DNA from 3 places in the Ensifer sp. Root142 genome. Region 3 is predicted to be linked to each of the others. Evidence: riboswitches for the same ligand, from Rfam matches in the RefSeq annotation. Region 3 holds a riboswitch; each other region holds the start of a gene.
What was found. Region 3 has a riboswitch for cobalamin ahead of metE (5-methyltetrahydropteroyltriglutamate--homocysteine S-methyltransferase). Riboswitches for the same ligand answer to the same signal wherever they lie in the genome.
Positions count from the first base shown of each region.

Region 1: it holds a riboswitch for cobalamin, as region 3 does, so the genes downstream of both, ASD52_RS02455 (DUF1636 domain-containing protein) here and metE (5-methyltetrahydropteroyltriglutamate--homocysteine S-methyltransferase) in region 3, are expected to answer to the same signal.
Region 2: it holds a riboswitch for cobalamin, as region 3 does, so the genes downstream of both, cobU (bifunctional adenosylcobinamide kinase/adenosylcobinamide-phosphate guanylyltransferase) here and metE (5-methyltetrahydropteroyltriglutamate--homocysteine S-methyltransferase) in region 3, are expected to answer to the same signal.

Region 1 covers NZ_LMFK01000001.1:485,588-492,436, reverse strand. Annotated here, with positions in the region: gene ASD52_RS02470 (iron ABC transporter permease) at 1-164, opposite strand, end outside; gene ASD52_RS02465 (ABC transporter substrate-binding protein) at 240-1,193, opposite strand; gene ASD52_RS02460 (ABC transporter ATP-binding protein) at 1,190-1,996, opposite strand; gene ASD52_RS02455 (DUF1636 domain-containing protein) at 2,019-2,432, opposite strand; cobalamin riboswitch at 2,540-2,756, opposite strand; gene ASD52_RS02450 (DUF1330 domain-containing protein) at 2,944-3,237, shown strand; gene ASD52_RS02445 (helix-turn-helix domain-containing protein) at 3,570-4,001, opposite strand; gene ASD52_RS02440 (oxidoreductase) at 4,091-4,906, shown strand; gene ASD52_RS02435 (NADP-dependent oxidoreductase) at 4,965-5,966, shown strand; gene ASD52_RS02430 (SLC13 family permease) at 6,023-6,849, opposite strand, start outside.
Region 2 covers NZ_LMFK01000044.1:344,366-351,214, forward strand. Annotated here, with positions in the region: gene cobN (cobaltochelatase subunit CobN) at 1-166, opposite strand, end outside; gene cobW (cobalamin biosynthesis protein CobW) at 238-1,302, opposite strand; gene cobU (bifunctional adenosylcobinamide kinase/adenosylcobinamide-phosphate guanylyltransferase) at 1,306-1,830, opposite strand; cobalamin riboswitch at 1,968-2,374, opposite strand; gene ASD52_RS30190 (adenylate/guanylate cyclase domain-containing protein) at 2,684-4,912, shown strand; gene ASD52_RS30195 (class I SAM-dependent methyltransferase) at 4,938-5,561, opposite strand; gene ASD52_RS30200 (cobyric acid synthase) at 5,686-6,849, opposite strand, start outside.
Region 3 covers NZ_LMFK01000001.1:635,086-641,934, forward strand. Annotated here, with positions in the region: gene ASD52_RS03110 (hypothetical protein) at 1-97, shown strand, start outside; gene metE (5-methyltetrahydropteroyltriglutamate--homocysteine S-methyltransferase) at 276-2,630, opposite strand; cobalamin riboswitch at 2,728-2,948, opposite strand; gene ASD52_RS03125 (LysR substrate-binding domain-containing protein) at 3,411-4,355, shown strand; gene ASD52_RS03130 (aspartate/glutamate racemase family protein) at 4,313-5,050, opposite strand; gene ASD52_RS03135 (ABC transporter permease) at 5,056-5,877, opposite strand; partial or broken gene ASD52_RS03140 (ABC transporter permease) at 5,879-6,709, opposite strand.

The DNA.
Region 1 (6,849 bases), 150 kb from region 3:
CGCCCCGCCGACCAGACGACGTCGACGCTGCCGGGCGACAGCTTCGAGGCGATGATCGACCAGACGGTCGAGACCGGGATGGGCGCTGAACCCCATGAGACGGCGGCAGTGATCGTCAGGCACAGCAACAGCAGCGCCGCGAGAATGGCGGTCGTGGTTTTCACAGTCCGTCCCTGGTCAATTATTGGAATGGAAAGGCGGGAACATGCGAAACGGCATGCTCCCGCAGGCCGCCTCGGTTACATCGCCTGCCCGTGAAAGGCCCTGGCAAGGCGCGCAATGGCATCGATGTTGCGTGGACCCGGTGTCGCCTCGACATAATCGAGCACGACGAAGCGGTCATTCCTGACGGCATCGATGTTCTTGAAGGCGGGGTTGCTCTTCATGAAGGCGATCTTCTGCTCGGCGGTGACCTCGCCATAGTTGACGATCACCACCACCTCAGGGTTCTTGTCGATCACCGGCTCCCAGGAAATCTCGGTCCAGCTCTTCTCGATGTCGTCCATGACGTTGACGCCGCCCGCCGCCTCGATCATTGCCGTCGGGATACCGAACCGGCCTGACGTGAACGGCTTCTCCTCGCCGGAATCATAGACGAAGACGCGGGTCGGGCGTTCGATGCCGCCGGTGTCTGCAGTGATCTTGTCGAGATCGCGGCGATAACCGTCGACCAGCGCCTGCGCCCGATCCTCGACGCCGAAGATGCGGCCGAGATTGAGGATATCGACGAACATGTCGTCCATGACAGGCTTGCCCTTGGCCATGACGTGAATGCAGGATTCGGTCAGCTCATAGACGTTGATCTTGAAGGGTTCGAGCGTTTCCGGCGTCACCTCGCCCCCGACCTTCATGCCGTAGTTCCAGCCGGCGAAGTAGAAGTCGGCGTCGGCATTGAGCAGCACTTCCTTGGTCGGATATTTTTCCGAAAGCTCCGGCAGCGCCTTGACGCCTTCGCGCAGCTTTTCGTCCAGCGTCTTCCAGCCGGATACGCCGGTATAGCCGACCATGCGGTCCTGCAATTTCAGAGCCAGCATCATTTCAGTGAGGTTGACGTCGTTGGAAACGGCGCGCTTCGGTGCTGAATCGAAGGTCACCTCGCGGTTGCAGCTCTTGACGGTCACGGGATAGGCGAGCGCCGGCGTTGCCGCCAGAACCAGCAGGGCAAAGGCGGAATGGGCAATGAAGGTCTTCATGAAATCAGTTCCTGTCGAGCAAGTGAAAAGGAAAAGCGTGCGCCGCTCGAAACGGCATTGTTGTGGGCAGTGGCGGTGACGCCGAAGGCGGCGGAAAGCGCTTGTGGGTTGAGCACGTCTTCGGGCGGGCCGAAGGCCGTCATGCGTCCCTCCGTCAGGATCGCCACATCGGTCGCGAACTCGGCTGCCAGGTTGATGTCGTGCAGCGTGGTGACGATCGTCAGCTGCAGCGTCTGCAACAACTCGAGAATTTCGAGCTGGTGGCGGATATCGAGATGGTTTGTCGGCTCGTCGAGAATGATGATGCGCGGCTGCTGGGCAAGCGCCCGGGCGATCAGCACCCGCTGCTTCTCGCCGCCCGAAAGCGTCGCGAATTGCCGCCCGGCAAGGTGGGTGAGATCGAGATGCTCGAGCGCGTGCGCAACCGTCTCGCGGTCCCTCGCGGTCCAGCCGCTCATGCCCTCACGCCGGGGGATGCGGCCCATCATCACCACGTCGCGCACGCTGAAGGGAAAGTCGCTCGGCATTTCCTGCAGCACGACGGCAATGATCTTTGCCGCCTCGCGCGCCGTCATCGCCCAGATGTCGACGCCATCGACCTCGATTGCGCCCGCTATCGGCTGGGCCGAGCGATAGAGGCAGCGCAGCAGCGAGGTCTTGCCGGCACCGTTCGGCCCGAGAATGGCAAGCCGGCTGCCGGGCGCAATGGCAAAGTCGATCTCGCGGACCAGCCGCAGGTCCGGGCGCGGTCCCCAATCCAGGGCGTGGACCCGAAGCCCGGCCCCTGTCGCGGTGCAGCTCATCGGCTCGTCCCTCCCCGCGCCATCATTGGAAATGCCAGCCGATGTCTTCGGAGACCAGCATCGCTGCCGGGATGCGCGCCAGCGTCTTGCCGTTGAGCCCGCGCGGCCTCTCGGCCGCCCGCGTCATGCCATCGCCCCTTCCGGCATAGGTGGTCGCGAACGAGACGAGATCATCGATATCCTCCTCGGGCGAGATATCGCCAAAGAGGTAGGTCGCCTTGCCGGTTGCCTGGAAAGCGATGGTGCAAGGCCTGGTACACGCGGCCATGCAGACCGTCCCAGTAATGGAGAAATCCCGGTCGAGCGGCTCGCCGAGCGCGGCAATACTGCGGTTCAGCCGCTGGATCAGATCCGCTCCCGGACGGCATGGGCCGCCGGTGAAACGGCAATCGGTGCAGACCGTTATCGTGTGCTGTCGGGAAACCGGATTGGCCATGTCTCTTCTCCTCCGGATTGGTCCGGAGAGAATGTGGCAACGCGGCATGATGACGGATGACCGTCGCGCAAAAACCAGTTCTTTTCCATCGGAACACCCCGTCCGTTGTGGTTGATCGGTTCGATGGCAGGTCTCCTGGCTCGCGGGTCGCGGCGCATCCACGTCTTCCCGGCTGATCGCCAGTGACATGGTGTGAATGCGCTTTCCGCTCACAGTTGCGGGGGCAGCCACGGTTTCGGCCCCATTTGGGTCGTCCGCTCCGTGTTCCCTTTTCAGCCGCTTCCGCATTGTCGCGGTTGCAGCACCATCAAAGCCTTCGTCGCACACTTCGGCGGAGGTGACAACCGCCGCGACAGCACGGCCTTGGCCTATCAACATGTCGCATTTTTTCATGCGCATTTGTTATGTGATAACATAACATTATTCAACACAAAAATATGTTGACCAACTCGCCCGCACCGACCAACGGGCGTATCCTTCGATGGCGCCTGTGTGGAAAAGGAGATCTGCCATGGCCGCCTATCTGATTGCGGATGTCGAGGTCACCGATGCCGCGGCCTTTGAAGAATACATACGGGAAGTGCCGGCAACGGAGGCGCGCTATGGTGGCCGATATTTGGGGCGCGGTGGCGCTACCCGGGTGCTCGAGGGAGACTGGGAGCCGCACCGGCTCGTCATTGTCGAGTTCCCGGACATGCACTCCTTGCTCGAGTGGTACAACTCGCCGGCGTATCAACGCCTCAAGGCGATCCGAGAGCGCTGCGCCAAGACGCGGATCATGACGCTGGAAGGCGTTGCCACCTAAGCAGTCGGGCCGTCATTGTTCCAGCAGCTTCCGACGTTTACCGCAAAGGTGCGGCATTGGCATATCAACATGCGGCATATTTTCATATTCATCTGTTATGTAATATCATAATACAACACAAGCTAACGAATGATGCCTGCGACGCACATTGGCAGAGCACTTCTCACGCCATCAGGACGATCGATCGCGACTGTCAACCGGACCTATTAATCTGGCATCAGCGTTTGCCGGCGACGGTCATAAGACATTGCTCGACCAACGGACCGGCAACTCTGTGCTGGAAGCGATTTCAAGAGGCGTTGTCAGGCGATACTTCATCTGCCTGGGGTGCCTCATTCCGGTGCGGCGATACGAATGGGACGTGTCCCGACTGGAGCGCCGGTCGCCCGGTCGATGGTGACGGGATCGATCTCCGTTCCGGTCTCGGCGTCGAAGAACCGGGTTACCTCGCCCCCGCCGCGATGCTTGCGTCCCCACGCGCCGATGGCAAACAGAACCGGCAGGAAGTCTTGGCCAGCTTCGGTCAGGACATATTCGTCTCGTGGCGGACGATCGGAATAGCGGCGTTTCTCCAGCAGCCCCTCCTCCGTCAGCGCTGAAAGCCGCCCCGTCAGCATCGTCGGCGCGATACCAAGACTTTTGCGGAAATCATCGAAGCGGGTCAGGCCCGCATGGGCATCTCGCATGATCAGCATGCTCCAGGCATCCCCCACAAGCGCAAGGCTCCTGGCGATCAGGCATGGCTGGCTCGACAGATTTTTCATGTTAGTATCTTTTTGATAGTGACTAACTACTAATTTAATAGTAACTGAATGTTCAGCGATATTCCATGATAAAATGAAAGCACAAGCCGATGAGCAAGACAGAACGCGGCATTGCCCTGGTCACGGGCGCTTCCTCAGGCATTGGGTTGGTGACAGCACGAGCGCTGCGGCACGATGGCTACCGTGTCTTCGGTACCAGCCGAAAGCCGATGCCCGATACCCCGGACGGGATCACGATGCTGATCTGCGATGTAACCGATGACGCATCGGTGCAGACAACCGTCGACGAGGTTCTAAGTCGCGCAGGACGGATTGATCTTCTTGTCAACAATGCCGGGATCGGACTGCTCGGCGGCGCTGAGGAATCCACGACGAAACAGGCGAAAGCCGTCTTCGACGTAAACGTGTTCGGCATCATACGCATGACAAATGCGGTGCTGCCCACGATGAGACGGCAGCATCGAGGACGGATCGTCAACCTCAGCTCCATACTCGGGCTGATCCCCGCCCCCTACAATGCGCTCTACGCATCGACCAAACATGCCATCGAAGGCTATTCGGAGTCTCTTGACCACGAAGTGCGAACGCAAGGCATCCGCATCGTGCTTGTCGAGCCCGGCGTAACCCGCACATCCTTCGAAGAGAACATCACGCGACCGGACCGCCCGCTTGCCGTTTACGACACGGTTCGCGCCGACGCGGAGAGGCTGATGCGCGACATCGTCGCGAAGGGCGATGCACCCGAGGTGGTCGCCGAAGCCGTCGTAAGGGCCGCCAATGCGGCATCGCCCAAACGACGCTACACCGCCGGAAAAGCTGCAGGACAAGTCCGTTTCATGCGTCGCTTCCTGCCCGAGTCCATCGTCGACAAGAACCTTCGGAAGTTCAGCAGACTTCCCGATTGAGCTGTCGCCGCCGCACTGCTGGCGCTGCCGGCTCACCATAGAAACGAAAGTTAGTCTGATGAAATCATTCCTGATCGATCGCTATCTGAAAGGCGGCGCTCTCCGGCTCGGCGAAGGCCCACAGCCGGAGTTGCGTGAGAACGATGTCATGGTTGAGATTCATGCCGCCGGCGTGAACCCCTTGGACAATAAGATCAGGGACGGAGAGTTCAAGGTCATCCTTCCCTACCGCCTTCCACTGGTGCTGGGCAACGATGTAGCGGGCGTGGTGGTCAGGGTCGGGGCCAATGTCCGGCGATTTAAGCCTGGTGACGAGGTCTATGCACGCCCGGCCCAGGATCGCATCGGGACATTTGCAGAGTACATCGCCATGGACGAGGCCGATGTAGCGATGAAGCCGAACAATCTGAGTATGAACGAGGCCGCATCCATTCCGCTTGTTGCCCTGACAGCATGGCAGGTGCTTGTCGAGCGGGCCAACTTGCAAAAGGGACAGAAGGTCCTGATCCATGCCGGCTCCGGTGGTGTGGGCGCGATCGCGATCCAGCTTGCCAAGCATCTTGGGGCATATGTGGCGACGACCACGAGCACACCAAATATCGCTCTTGTGAAAAGTCTCGGCGCAGACGTCGTCGTCGACTACAAGAAGGATGACTTCGAGAAAGTGCTGCAGGGCTATGACGTCGTGCTGAACAGCCTAGGGAGGGAAACGCTGGAGAAATCCCTTGCTGTTCTGAAGCCGGGCGGGAAGCTGATTTCGATTTCCGGTCCGCCCGATCCGGACTTCGCGCGGCAGAACGGTTCTGGCTGGCTGCTTCAACAGGTCATGCGCCTGCTGAGTTTCGGCATCAGGAGAAAATCGAAGCGCCGAAGGATCAGCTACTCCTTCCACTTCATGACGGCCAACGGTGGGCAGCTTGGTCAGATCACCTCCCTGATCGACACAGGTGCCATACGACCGGTAGTGGATCGGGTCTTCCCGTTCGAGAGGACCAACGAGGCGCTGGACTATGTCGAAACGGGGCGTGCCAAGGGGAAAGTCGTCGTCGCTGTGAAGTGACGTCTGGGGTCCGGTCCGATTGCCGTTAGAGGAAGCAACTACCTTTAGGAAGGCGATTAGCGCAGCGGCCAGACGGCGATCAGCGCCGGCACACTGACGATGACAATCACCACCGAAAGCGGCAGGCCGAGGCGCGGATAGTCGCTGAACTTGTAGCCGCCCGGGCCCATGACCAGCGTGTTGCACTGGTGGCCGATCGGGGTCAGGAAATCGCAGCCTGCGCCAATGGCAACCGCCATCAGGAAGGCTTCGGGGCGGTAGCCAAGCGTGGTCGCGAAACTGGCGGCGATCGGCGCCATGACCAGGACGGTCGCGGCATTGTTGAGGAACGGCGTCACTGCCATGGCGGCGAGCAGGATCAGCGTCAGCGCCCCGGCCGGCGGCAGGCCCGCGGCAATCGTGCCGAGCCAGCTGGCGATCACGTCGGTGCCCCCTGTCGTGCGCAGCGAATCGCTGACCGGGATCAGCGCTGCCAGCATCACCAAAATCGGCCCGTCGACCGACCGGTAGACGTCGCGCAGCGGAATGATGCGGAAGATCACCATGGCAAGGGCCGCGGCGAAGAAGGCGATCGGGATCGGCACGAGGCCGACGGCCGTCGAGCCCATGGCGGCGGCAAGAACGAGGAGCGGCAGCGTCGCCTTGCGGATGGTGCCAAGCAGGATCTCGCGCTGCGCCAGCGGCAGGCAGCCGAAGTCCTGCAGGAACGACGGCAGTTCACGGCGCGCGCCCTGCAGCACGACGATATCGCCGGCCCTTAAGCGAATGTTGCCGAGCCGCTGCTTCAGCCGCTCGCCCTGCCGGCTGACGGCAAGCAGGTTGATGTTGTGGTTGCTGAACAGCGCCAGGCGCTGCGCGGTCATGCCTTCGAGCGGCGAGCCGC
Region 2 (6,849 bases), on a different contig from region 3:
CGATGCGCAGGCTCAGCTCCCCGTCGCGCCGGCCATGGGCCGCCGCGATCGACGAAAGCTCGGTGTCGGCGGCCGACAGGAAAAGCACGTCGGCCGGCGTTTGCCCCAGGTCGATCGCCTCGTTGCCGTCGGCGATCGTTCCTTTCTGGGCGAGAAGCAGATGCATGTTTCTGTCCGTTCGAGCAATTCCAGGAAAAGCGTGAAATGGCTTTCCTGGAATTGCGTTGCTTCAAGGAGTTAGGCGAGTGCGGTGATGGCGGCGCGCACCGCAGCTTCGTCCATGTCGTGCAGGCCGATGACGACGAGGCGCGTACCGCGCTTCTCGCCAGCCGCCCAGGCACGGTCGTAATACTGGTCGATGCGGGCGCCAACGGCCTGGATCAGCAGGCGCATCGGCTTGCCGGGCACGTCGGCAAAGCCCTTGAGGCGCAGCACGTCATGCTCTGATATCACGCCCTTGAGGCGATCGATGAAACCTGCCGGATCGGCAATCGCGCCGAGCTCGACGACGAAGCTGTCGAACTCGTCATGAGAGTGCTCCTCGCCGGCCTCATGTTCCATCTCGTGGTGAGACTTGCGGTTGGCGATATCGCTTTCCGTGCCGACGCCGAGGCCGAGCAGGATGGCAGCGGCAACTTCGCCGTTCTTCGCCTCGATCATTGTTGGCTTGCGGTTAGTGCGCGAAGCGACCTCGTCGCGCACGGCCTTGAGGCCGGAGGCGTCGATCAGATCGGTCTTGTTGAGCACGATCAGGTCGGCGGCGGTCAACTGGTCCTCGAACAGTTCCTCGATCGGGCTTTCGTGGTCGAGATTGTCGTCCTCGACACGCAACGCATCGACCTTGTCATGGTCGTCGGCAAAACGGCCGGCGGCAACGGCGGCACTGTCGACCACGGTGACGACGCCATCGACGGTGACTTCGCTGCGGATATCAGGCCAGTTGAAGGCGGCGATCAGCGGCTGCGGCAAAGCGAGGCCCGAGGTTTCAATGATGATATGGTCAGGACGATTTTCGCGCTCGAGCAGCTTGGTCATGGTCGGGATGAAATCATCGGCAACCGTGCAGCAGATGCAGCCATTGGTAAGCTCAATGATATCGTCTTCCGAGCAGGCTTCTGCGCCGCAGCCCTTCAGCACGTCGCCGTCGACGCCGAGATCGCCGAACTCGTTGATGATGAGCGCAATGCGCTTGCCATCGGCGTTCTGCAGCAGATTGCGGATCATCGTCGTCTTGCCGGCACCGAGGAAGCCGGTGATGACGGTCGCCGGGATCTTGCCCTGGTTGGCTCTGGCAGTGGTCATGGATCAACCCTTCATTTTCAGCGGCAATCCGGCCGCGACAAAGTAAACTTCCGCGGATTTCTCCGCAACGATCTGGTGAAGCCGGCCGGCATGGTCGCGGAAATCGCGGACCATGCGGTTCTCGGGCACGATGCCGAGGCCGACTTCGTTGGAAACAAGGATGAGGCGCGCCCGCGCCTCCGGCAGGAAAGCGGCAAGGGCCGCGAACTCTGCCGCCATGTCGCGCCCTTCCATCATCAGGTTGGTGACCCACAGCGTCAGGCAGTCGACGAGCACCACGCGGTTCTCGTCATCGATGCGCGTCAGCAGCGAAACGAGGTCGAGCGGCTCTTCATGCGTCGTCCAGCCTTCGCCGCGCCTTGCCCGGTGATGGTCGATGCGCTCGCGCATCTCGTCGTCCCAGGCACGGCCGGTCGCGACATAGTGCATGCCGAGCCCGGAGGCTTCGACGAGCCTTTCGGAAAAGCTGGATTTGCCGGAACGGGCACCGCCGAGGACCAGAACCGGCCCGGCATGGGAAATGCTCATGTGCGTTGCAGCCTCACGCGCTTGGTCGCGAATTCGAGCGGCAACAGGATTTCACCGCGCCGACGGCGCGTTCGGGAAACGATCGATGAGCCAAGACAACCTCCGTGATGGCGTGGGAAGCGGGCTTCCCTTCGGGCGGAATGCCCCTGTCGGACGGCAGGTCTCCTGGCTCACGGCGTCACGAGCCCACCACATCGCGCCCCGCGTGATCACGCGAAGACCGATGCTTGGGCCCGAACGGCCCGCCTCACCTTCCCGGCGTTTTCTGGTTTCGTGAAAGGCGGACGATTCGTAGAAGAAGAGGCGTCCAACCCGGCTGATCACGAAGCCACGCCAGTGGCTTTTCCGGCTGAATTCCAAACCGCCTTCGATTGCCCCATGCAATCGAAAGGAAGCCGGCTATCAGCCCGATGGCGAACCCTGACCGTTCTACAGTCGCGGGGTCGGCTGCGATAAGGATGCCCGATTTGGGTCCATCCGTCACATTCCCAATTATTCCCCCGCATCGCCACGATCCGGGGAAACCATCCAACGTCAGATGATTAGGAAGCGGGCGCCGCAAAGTCAATCGACGCGTGCGACACGCCACCCGTCGAGATGCGGCGCGCGACAATTTGCCGGCAGCAGGCCGCAAAGGCCACTCCTGCATGTTTTTATCCTTAGATGGTATTCGACCTAAGGATAAAAACATGCAGCAATTCAAAGTGTTACAGCGACCTTTGCGCGTCCAGTAAGACGCGCGGCGCTGTAGTCGACGTCGGAGCGGACGCTCCACGGCAACTGAACTTTATTTTAGCAACGTCAGATATTGCGATAGAGTAGCCGAAAGTCGTTTCGATTATCCGGAAGGCAGATGGAACGCAGGCTCACCGCCGTGATGATTGCCGACGTTTCCGGCTATGGACTGCTCACCCAAGCCGACGAAGAGGGTACGTGTGCCCGCTTTCAGGCCGATCTGCACGGCCTGTTCGAACAAAGGATTGCCGCACATCGCGGGCGGTTGATCAAGACCATGGGCGACGGGTTATTGGTCGAGTTCCAGAGTGTCGTCGAGGCGGTCCGTTGTGCGGTGGAGGTTCAGCGCGCGAAATCCGAAAGCCGCGGCTCCGATCAGGGTCGACTGGAATTCCGCATCGGCATCAATCTTGGCGACGTCATCGTTGAAGGCGACGACATTCACGGCGATGGAGTGATCATTGCCGAGCGCCTGCAGAGCCTCGCCGAACCGGGTGGGATCATCATCTCCGGCACCGCCTACGACCAGGTCGAGAAGCACCTCGATGTCGGCTTCGTCTTTCTCGGCGAACAACGCCTGAAGCATATCGAAAAGCCGGTGCGGACTTACCGGCTGGGGCTGAACGAAGCCCGCCCCGGCAGCGTAAAGGTCGCTGGGCGCCACGCGAAGCGCTGGGCGGCACTCGTTACGTCTGCTGTCGTGCTCGGCGCTGCTGCCGGCGTGGCCTGGTGGCGGCCCTGGGAGTCGCCTGTGGAAACGGTCCAGATACAACCACCGAACCTGACCGCGCCGGACAAGCCGTCGATCGCGGTGCTTCCGTTTGCCAACGTGAGCGACGATCCCAGGCAGGAGTATTTCGCCGATGGCATGACCGATGGCCTTGTCACCGAGCTGGCTCAGGTATCCGGCTTGTTCGTTATCGCGCGTAACTCGACCTTCACCTACAAGGGCAGGGCGGTGACACCCAGGCAGGTGTCCAAGGAACTCGGTGTCCGATACGTCCTCGAAGGCAGTGTGCAGCGTGCCGGAGAACAGCTACGGATCAATGCTCAGCTCATAGATTCTCTCAGCGGCGGCCACGTTTGGGCCGGCAAGTTCGACGGTTCACTTTCCGATGTCTTTGCGCTGCAGGACGAAGTGATGCGCGGCATTGCCGACGCGCTTGCGCTTCGGTTGAATCCTGACGAGCAGATGGCCTTCGGACGCAAGGAAACGACGGTCCCGGCGGCCTTCGATGCGTTCCTGCGCGGCTGGGAGCATCACCGGCGCACGACCCCCGAAGATTTTGCAAAGGCAGTGCCTTTTTTCGAGCAGGCGATTGCGCTCGATCCTGCCTATGGACGAGCCTATGCCGCCGCCGCCATGGTCTACGCGCGCGTCTACCTGTGGCGTTGGCATTATCGGCTTGATATCTCGCGGATCGAAGCTAGAGCCAAGGCGCTACAATTTCTAAGGACCGCGCAGAAACACAAAACAGCGCTCGCCTATCAGGCGGCCGCTCTCCTGTCCGAAGCGGCCTGGCAGCATGCCGATGCGCTCGCCGAACTCAAGGAAGCGATCGCGCTCGAACCCGGCGATTCCTGGAGCTACGCGCTGACGGCCTTCGTGCTGACCTCCGCCGGCCGCCCAGCGGAGGCCCTGCCCTATATCCGTACGGCCATGCGCCTCGATCCGCACTCTCCGTCCTTCTTCATTTACGTTCTTGGACTGACGCAGTTCAGCCTGGAGGATTTCGAGGCGTCGGTGGCTGCGGTGAAGCGCAGCATCGAACTCAATCCTCAGGATGACGGTTCTTTCCTTCTTCTCGCCTCCGCTTACGCGCACCTCGGCCGGAACACGGAAGCGCAGGCAGCGATCACTCGTTTCAACGCGCTTCGCCTCGCACGCGGTGGCACTGCCGCCACCATCTCGACCAGCCCGCCCATGGATCTGGCAAAGCTGGCGGATAGCGAGCTCTTCTACCGGGGACTGCGCCTGGCCGGCGTGCCTGAGACCTTGATGAACGCCGACTTCGTAGGCAGGAACAGACTGGAAGCCGACGAAGCCCGCTCACTATTCCTGGGGCATCGGCTGCATGGACGCATGCTGGACTCGGGCGAGGAACATGAGGCTGTCATTTCAACCGGGGGCGTGGCCACTCTGACAGGAGGCTGGGCTTCCCTCGGCGCTGGTCGCATGACCGATGTCGAGGTCAAGTTTGACAGGGACGAGGTTTGCTTCCTGTGGCTCAAGACAACGAACCTCTGCGGAATGGTGCTGCGAAATCCCGGAGGACTTAGCGGCAAGGAAAACGAATTCATATGGTACCACGGCGACAGGGCGTTCACGTTCTCGCAGGTCCGCTAGCCCCTTGCGCTCGCCCATGCTACCGCTACCGTACCCGCTGCAGCGCGCTGAACTGAAAAGCCTGCACTGAATTCCATGGCGTCTTATGCTGGTGCCTGATCGCTTCGACCAGCCGGAAGGACGGCCCGATTACTTCGGCAAGCGCCGCCGGGTCGTAGCGCATCACCGGCAAACCGCTGCAGCGGTTCGGCCCATCCGGCGCAAAGGTGGCGATGATGGCGTGTCCGGAAGGCTTCACGGCAGCACAAAGACGTTCGACATAGGCCGCGCGCTCTGCCGCACCGGTCAGGAAGTGAAACGCGGCGCGGTCGTGCCAGATATCGTATTGCCGCGAAGGCGACCAGTCGGTCACGTCGGCGGCGATCCACTCTACCGCTTCGCCGCGCGCGCCGAGCCGGGCTCGTGCGGCGCCAAGCGCGGTTGGAGACAGGTCAAGCACCGCGACCGACCATCCGCCCTCCTCCAGCAGCCGATCGACCAATCTAGACGCACCGCCGCCGATATCGATCAGCGATGCCGGCAAGCCCCGCCCGTACTCGTGAATGAGCCGCAGCGACACCTCGGGCGTGCCTTCGAACCAGCTGACGCCCGCCTCGTCCTTGGAGGCATAGGCAGCATCCCAATGCGCACGCCGCTCGTCGTCACTCATTGCAAACCGCCTGTTGCGCCGGTCATCCCGTGGTCAGAAGTCTGCATGTGTCGGCGCCTGCGGCACGCAGTCCGCGACGCATCTTAACGCCCCGCGCGCGTGCTGCAAATGCTGCGGGCGGGCCTCAATTGCCGAGCAGTTGATGGAGCCACGTCGGGTCAAGCACCGCCTCGAGCTCCGCGGCGACGTCATCGAGCGCCGCATCGACCGACTGGCGGTAGTTGCCGATGCCGCCTTCGATGCCGAAGCTTTTGAGCAGGGCAGCACGGTAGGCATCGCTGGAAAACAACCCATGCAGGTAGGTTCCCATCACCCGTCCGTCGGCCGAAAGGGCGCCATCGGCGCGATCGTCGATGCGGATCGAAGGGCGGTCGCAGTCAGGACCCGTGGTACGGCCGAGATGGATTTCATAGCCTTCGAGCGGCACGTCGTGTTCCAGCGACCAGGCACGGCTGTTGCGCAGGGTCTTTTCCGGCGCCATTTCCGTTTCGACGTCGAGCAGCCCAAGTCCCTTGATTTCCCGCTCGTTGCCCTCGATGCCGAGAGGGTCGGTGACGCGCGCGCCCAGCATCTGGTAGCCGCCGCAGATGCCGATCACCCGGCCACCGCGCCGCACATGGCGCTTGAGGTCCTCATCCCAACCCTGCGCCCTGAAATCCTTGAGATCGCCGATGGTCGATTTCGACCCAGGGATGACGACGAGAGCGGCATCGGCGGGGATCGGGCTGCCCGGTTTGACGAAGACGAGATCGACCTCCGGCTCGGCGGCGAGCGGATCGAGGTCGTCGAAATTGGCAATTCTCGACAACACCGGAACGGCAACCTTGAGCGCCCGCCCCTCGCCGCGGGCCAGCTTTTCGAGCACGACCGAATCCTCTGCCGGCAGCCGCCCGGCCGCCTTCAGCCACGGCACTACGCCGAAACAGGGCCAGCCGGTGTAGCGGCCGACCGCGGCGATGCCGTCGTCGAACAGCGTGACGTCCCCACGGAACTTGTTGATCAAATAGCCCGTCACCATGCGCCGGTCCTCGTCGGGCAGGATCGCATGGGTGCCGACCAACGAGGCGATGACGCCGCCGCGATCGATGTCGCCAACGAGCACAACGGGGACATCGGCGCGGGTCGCAAAACCCATATTGGCGATGTCGCCTGCTCTCAAGTTGATTTCGGCAGGTGACCCCGCCCCCTCGACGACCACGAGATCGGCACCGGCCGAAATCTGCTCGAAGCTTTCCATCACCGCCCCGAGCAGCTTCGGCTTCAGTGCCTGATATTCCCGCCCCTTCGC
Region 3 (6,849 bases):
GACAAGGATAATGAATCTTGTTGAACAGAAGTGGAAGTGCCTCGACGCAGGGATAACGGAAGCAACGTGCAAGTTTGTGGATGGACCGGGCGAGTAAATAGAGGCGACGCCGTCGAGGTGTAATTTGCTTGAGATATCGGCATGGCTCGATGGCGGGTTCATAATGCCTCTGAGGTAGCCTTCGATCAAATTTCATTGCCCGTTTGTCCAAGGCTGCACCCAGGTGGCAGGCGCCGGGGGTTCCCCCGGCGCCGTCTCGATAGTGCTGTCGCCCATCATGCGTTTGCGGCTTCTCGCCGGGCGGCAGCAAAGGATCGCCGCAGCGCTTGCGCCGCCTGCACCATGTTGACGAGTGCCGGGCGAACTTCCTCCCACCGCCTTGTTTTCAGACCACAATCCGGATTGACCCAGATCTGCGCCGGCGTCAGACCGTCGGTCGCCTGTTCGATCAGATGCACCATCTCGTTGACAGTGGGTACCCGCGGCGAGTGGATGTCGTAGACGCCGGGGCCGATCTCGTTCGGATAGGCCTGATCGATAAAGGCGCCGAGCAACTCCATCTTCGAGCGCGAGGTTTCGATGGAGATGACATCGGCATCCATTGCCGCAATCGCCGCCATGATGTCGTTGAACTCCGAGTAGCACATGTGGGTGTGGATCTGGGTTTCGTCACCGACGCCGGAGGCGCTGATGCGGAAGCACCCGACCGCCCAGTCGAGATAGGCCTTTCGATCGGCCTGTCTCAGTGGCAGTCCCTCGCGCAGCGCCGGTTCGTCGATCTGGATCACGGCGATACCGGCCGTTTCCAGGTCGGTGACTTCGTCGCGCAGCGCCAGTGCGATCTGCCGGCATACGATCGACCGGGGCAGGTCGTCGCGCACGAACGACCATTGCAGCATCGTCACCGGGCCGGTGAGCATGCCCTTCATCGGCTTGTCCGTCAGCGACTGCGCATAGGTTGCCCAATCGACCGTCATCGGGTTCGGGCGCGAGACATCGCCGAAGATGATCGGCGGGCGTACGTAGCGCGAGCCGTAGCTCTGCACCCAACCGCTCTGAGTGAACCCATAGCCGGAGAGCTGCTCGCCGAAATACTGCACCATGTCGTTGCGCTCGAATTCGCCGTGCACCAGCACCTCGATGCCGATTTCCTCCTGCCAGCGCACGGCCTTCTCCGTCTCCTGGCGCAGGTAGGCGAGGTAGTCGACATAGCTGAGCTCGCCCTTGGCATGCAGCGATCGTGCCTGGCGCACCTCTGACGTCTGCGGGAAGGAGCCGATCGTCGTCGTCGGGAAGAGCGGCAGTGCCAGCCTGTCTTCGTGCCGGCGCCGGCGCGTTGCAAAACTCGATTGACGGCGGCTGTCTGCTGCCGTCAGGTTCTTCAAGCGTCCGGCAACGAGTGGATCGTGGACCTTGAGCGAGGTCAGCCGTGCCTCGACCGCAGCAATCGATTTTGCAAAGACCTGCTCGGGATTGGCCAGGCCCGGCTCGAATGCGCGGGCAAGCAGGCTGAGTTCGTCCAGCTTCTGCAGGGCGAAGGCAAGCCAGGAGCCGAGCTCCGGATCGAGCGCTCGTTCGAGATCGAGGTCGATTGGCACGTGCAGCAGCGAGCACGACGGTGCAAGCTCGATGCGATCGCGGCCATGCGCCTCGATCAACGGCTGCAGCCGGCGGAAGAGGCCGGCAAGATCGGTACGCCACACATTGCGGCCATCGACGACGCCGAGCGACAGCACAAGCTGTGCCGGTACCGTCTGAAGTAGCAAGTCGAGCTGTTGGGGCGCCCGCACGAGGTCGACATGCAGCCCGGCAACCGGCAGCGAAAGGGCTGTCGGCATGTTGTCACTGACCGCGCCGAAATAGGTCGCGAGCATGATTTTCAACTGCGGAAGTTCCGAGGCGAACGTCTGGTAGGTCAGCGCCAGCGCCTGGCGTTCCCGCTCAGTGAGATCGAGCACCAGGCATGGCTCGTCGATCTGCACCCATTCGACGCCGGCTTCCCCAAGCTCGGTGAGAAGCTTCGTATAAACAGGCAGCAGCCGCTCGATCAGATTGATGGTGTCGAATCCGCCGGCAAGCGCCTTGCCCAGTTTCAGGAAGGTGACGGGGCCGAGGACGACAGGGCGGGTGACATGCCCGAGCGCCTTGGCTTCGAGGAAGGCGTCAAGCGGCGCATTGCGCGTCAGCTCGAAGCGCTGATCCTCCGCGAATTCCGGAACCATGTAGTGGTAGTTCGTGTCGAACCACTTGGTCATCTCCAGCGCCTGGTTGCCCCCGTCGGGCCCGCCATGCGTGCAACCGGACGCGCAGGCGGCAGTCGTCGAACCGCGCGCCATGGCGAAATAGGCGTCGAGGTCGACCGGGCCGCCCTTCCAGCCATAGGCCGGTGGCACCGCACCAACCAGCACTGATGTGTCGAGAACCTGGTCGTAAAGCGAGAAGTCGTTCGATGGAATGATCTGGATCCCACGCGCCTTTTGCGCGGCCCAGTTTTCGGCCCGCAGCCTGGCGGCGACGTCGAGCAGGTCCTGTCTCTCGATCTTGCCGGCCCAATAGCGCTCCAGCGCGAACTTCAGTTCACGGTGGCTGCCGATACGTGGAAAGCCGAGATTGGCTGTCTTGATGGTCATTTCCTTACCCCGAAGGTTGTGGGCAAGGCTTTGAATGCGACGCATCCACGACCGAGACTGGCTCGCTCGTCAAGGCGACACATCGGACACCCCGCCCGTGGACGTTATCTATCGCGGCAGGTCTCCTGGCTTGCGGGTCAACACGAACCGTCCCGTCTTCCCGAGGCGTCTCCCTCAGTGACATCATTGGACGACCGCTCGCCGCTTACAGTTGCGGGGGCAGCTCCGGCATGAGCGCCTTGCGGCGCCGCACCGAATTCCCTCTTAGCTCCGGCCTGTCGTCAGACGAGCCGCAGAACCACGATTGTTCGACAATGCCCCGCAAAGTCGACGGCGTCAATCGTATAAAGAAATGTTTATGTCTTTATTTTCTCCATTCGGCCGAGGTCGAAAGTTTGTCGCAAGGGCGGCGACGCGACTTCATCATTTGGCGTCTGCGGCGAAAGGGCACCGCCCGGATCAGAGCCCGCTACGTGCTGCCACGGATCAGCAACATCGCCCGCGCGCGCCCGGATGCTGTCATTGTCTCGCGTCAGGCCGATGTCCCTCAGTTGGAACTCGCTGAATGTATCGATGGTCGTCGTGGCGTCGGCAGCTCTCTTGGCCGAAGTCCAGACGTGGAGGATGATCGATCGCAGTGCGCTAAGCATTGCTAACCCCTTCAGTTCTGTGGTGATGTGTTCGCGAGAAAATTGAGGATTTTGGTGGTTTCGCGCAAAGCGATTTCTCGCATGCTGCCATAAAGAATGCTTATCTCACTTCATGAGCAAGATTCCCCCCATGAGTGCGGTGCGCGCGTTCGAGGCCGCAGCCAGGCACTTGAGTTTCACCCGCGCGGCGCAGGAGCTCGGCATGACGCAAGCCGCTGTCAGCTATCAAATCCGACTGCTGGAGGACCGCACCGGCACGCCGCTGTTTGTCCGTCTGCCACGGGAAGTGCGCTTGACGGCTGCCGGACGGCAGCTTGCGCCGAAGGTGACCGAGGCGCTCGATCTACTGGGTACGGCGTTCTCCGAGATTGCCGACAAGACCGAGCATCACCTGCACATCTCGGTACTGCCAACCGTCGTCTCAAGTTGGCTTGGTTCCAGGCTCGCCTCGTTTCAGACAGCCCATCCAAACATCAGCATTCGCGTGCACATGTCCACGGAGCTGATCGACTTCAAGCGCGATGCGATTGATCTCGTGGTGCGCAGCGGCAACGGCGACTGGTCGGGCAATGAAGTGTTTCCTCTTTTCCCGATCGAATACATGCCCGTCTGTACGCCGACGTTCCTGGAAAAACATCAGCTGAAGGATCCGGCCGACGTTCTCACGGTGAGGCGCTTCGGCAACGCCAGCTGGTGGCGGCGCTGGATGACCGAAGCGGGCGTGGAACCGCCGGCCAGCAATGGCACTGAGCTGATCTTCGACGTCCAGGCAATGGATGTGGCCACCACATTGCTCGATCATGGCATTGCCATGGTCGTCTCCACCTTTGTGATTGAGGAGCTTCGCAGCGGAAAACTCATCCGGCCGTTCAACCATGTGGTCAGGGATGGCCGTGCCTATTGGCTGGTCTATCCGCAAAGCCACCGGCGGCAGAACAAGATCCAGGTGTTTCGCGAGTGGATCATTGCCGAAGCCGCCACATCGAACGCGCAGCTGGCCGCCGTGGCCGGAGAGCTTCCCTCGGTACGGTCTCAAGCCGAGATCGGTGCGAGCGCGCTCATAAGACCTGAATAGGATTTGCTGAGCGGCGGAGCATAGGAGCCGCGCTTGCTGGTCGTCAGTCCTTGCGACACCAACGCCTCGGCCTGCTTGACGGCTGCCGATACGCCATCAATGACCGGAACGCCGTATTCGGCTTGAAGTGCGCGCGCAAGATCGGCCATCCCGGCGCAGCCAAGCACGATCGCCTCGGCGCCGTCCTCAACGAGCGCCAGCTCGATTTCGCATCGCAGCTTCGCCAACGCGGGCGAAGCCTTGTCCTCAAGCTGCAGCACCGGGATGTCCGCAGCGCGAACCTTCGTCCGGGCACTCATCCCATAGCGTATGACCAGGTTCTCGATAAGCACACGCGACCGCTCGAGTGTGGTCACGACGGTGAAACGCTGAGCAAGCATGGCGGCCGTCGCCACAGCGGATTCGCAAAGCCCGACCACGGGGATGCGGGCAAGCGCGCGGGCTGCTTCCAGACCAGTATCGTCGAAGCATGCGATGACGGCGGCGTTGGCGCCTGCCGCTTCGCCGTCCCGGATTTCGGTGAGCACGCCCGGAAGCGCGATCGCGCCATCATAGTGGCCTTCGATCGAAGCCGGTCCGGACTTGGACGTCCTCGCGATGATCTCCGTGTTCGGGCCCGCGACGGCGCGGGCTGCGGCCGCCGCCTTCTCGGTCATGGATAGGGTGGTGTTCGGATTGACGATCAGAATGCGCATCGAACCTAGCTCATTTTTACCTGCCGCCGACGAAGCGTCAGAATGACGGCAAGCGCGACGAGGATGGTGGTGAAGGAGAAGAGCGTCGTGACCGTGCCCAGCGCGTAAAGCACCGGCGTCGTCACATTGGTGGTCATTCCGTAGATTTCCAATGGCAGGGTGTTGTAGCTGCCCGAGGTCATCAGTGTACGGGCGAACTCGTCGTAGGAAAGGGTGAAGCCGAAGAGGCCGACCCCGATCAGGCTCGGCGCTATCATCGGCAGCACCACATGCCGAAACGTCTGCCACGGGGTGGCGCCGAGATCGCGGGCCGCCTCTTCATAGGCCGGCGAAAAGCGGTTGAAGACGGCAAACATGATCAAGACGCCAAAGGGTAGGGTCCAGGTAAGATGTGCGCCGAAGCCGGAGGAATACCAGGCGGGCTTCAGGCCAAACTGCTGGAAGACGACACCGATCCCGAGCGAGATGATGATCGAGGGCACGACCAGGCTGGCAACGGTCAGGTAGAAGAGGGCCGTCGCCCCCTTGAAGCGGTGGCGAAAGGCAAGGCCGGCGAGGAGCGCCACGACGACGTTGACCACCATCACCATCAGTCCCAGCGTGAATGAGCGGCGGAAGGACGCGCCGAAGTCGCCGACCGCCTGTTTCTCGAAGAGATTGTAGAACCAGTGCAGCGAAAGTCCGTTCAACGGAAATGTGAGACCGCCATTCGGCCCCTGAAAGGACAGGATCAGCACCGCCGACAACGGCCCGTAGAGAAACAGCACGAACAGGGCGAAGAAGCCCGCGAGCAGGTAGAATTCAAGGGTGCGCCGCTCATGGTTCATCTCAGAGTTCCTTTCGGATATCAACGACCCGAAGGATCGCGGCGACCATCAGGAGCACGACGATCAGCAGCACTACCGCATTGGCGGCCGCAGCCGGATATTGCAGCAGTGACATCTGGTTCTTCATCATCAGCGCGACCGAAGCGCTCTGTCCGCCCGACATAACTTGAACCGTCGAGAAGTCGGCCATGACGAGGGTGACGACGAAGATCGAGCCGATGGCGATGCCGGGCTTGGCGAGTGGCAGGATGACGTTCCAGAGCACTTGCCGGCCGCTGGCGCCGCAGTCGCGCGCCGCTTCGATCAGCGAACGGTCAATGCGCATCAGCGTGTTGAAGATCGGCGTCACCATGAAGAGCGTATTGAGGTGAACCATGGCAAGCACGACAGCAAAATCGGAATAGAGCAGCCACTCGATCGGTTGCGTAATGATGCCGAGGTCGATCAGCGTCGAATTGACGAGGCCATTGCGTCCAAGCACCGGGATCCAGGAGATCATGCGGATGATGTTGGAGGTTAGAAACGGCACGGTGCAGATGAGGAAGAGCACCATCTGCATGGTCGTCGTGCGCACGTGGAATGCGAGGAAATAGGCGACCCAGAAGCCGATCAAGAGTGTGAGGCACCAGACGAGGGCGGTGAATTTCAACGTGTTGAGATAGGTCTTCCACGTCACCCACGAACCGAGCGTGTCGACATAGTTCATGGTCAGGAAGTCCGGATAAAGCCCGGCAAAGTCGTAGTCCCAGAAGCTGACGACAAGAACCGTCAGGATCGGCAGCACGAAGAAGAACCCGAGAATGAGGATGAGCGGCAGCGCCTGCAGATAGGCGCCCAGCCTTTGCAGCCAAGCACGGACACTGCTGGGTCTACCGGCCAAGGCCTCCGATGGCTGCGAAATTGCCACTACCGCCATTGTTCATCCTCTCGCGTTGCTCGTCAGGTTCCGCTCGCTGCGGGCGGCCCCATTCG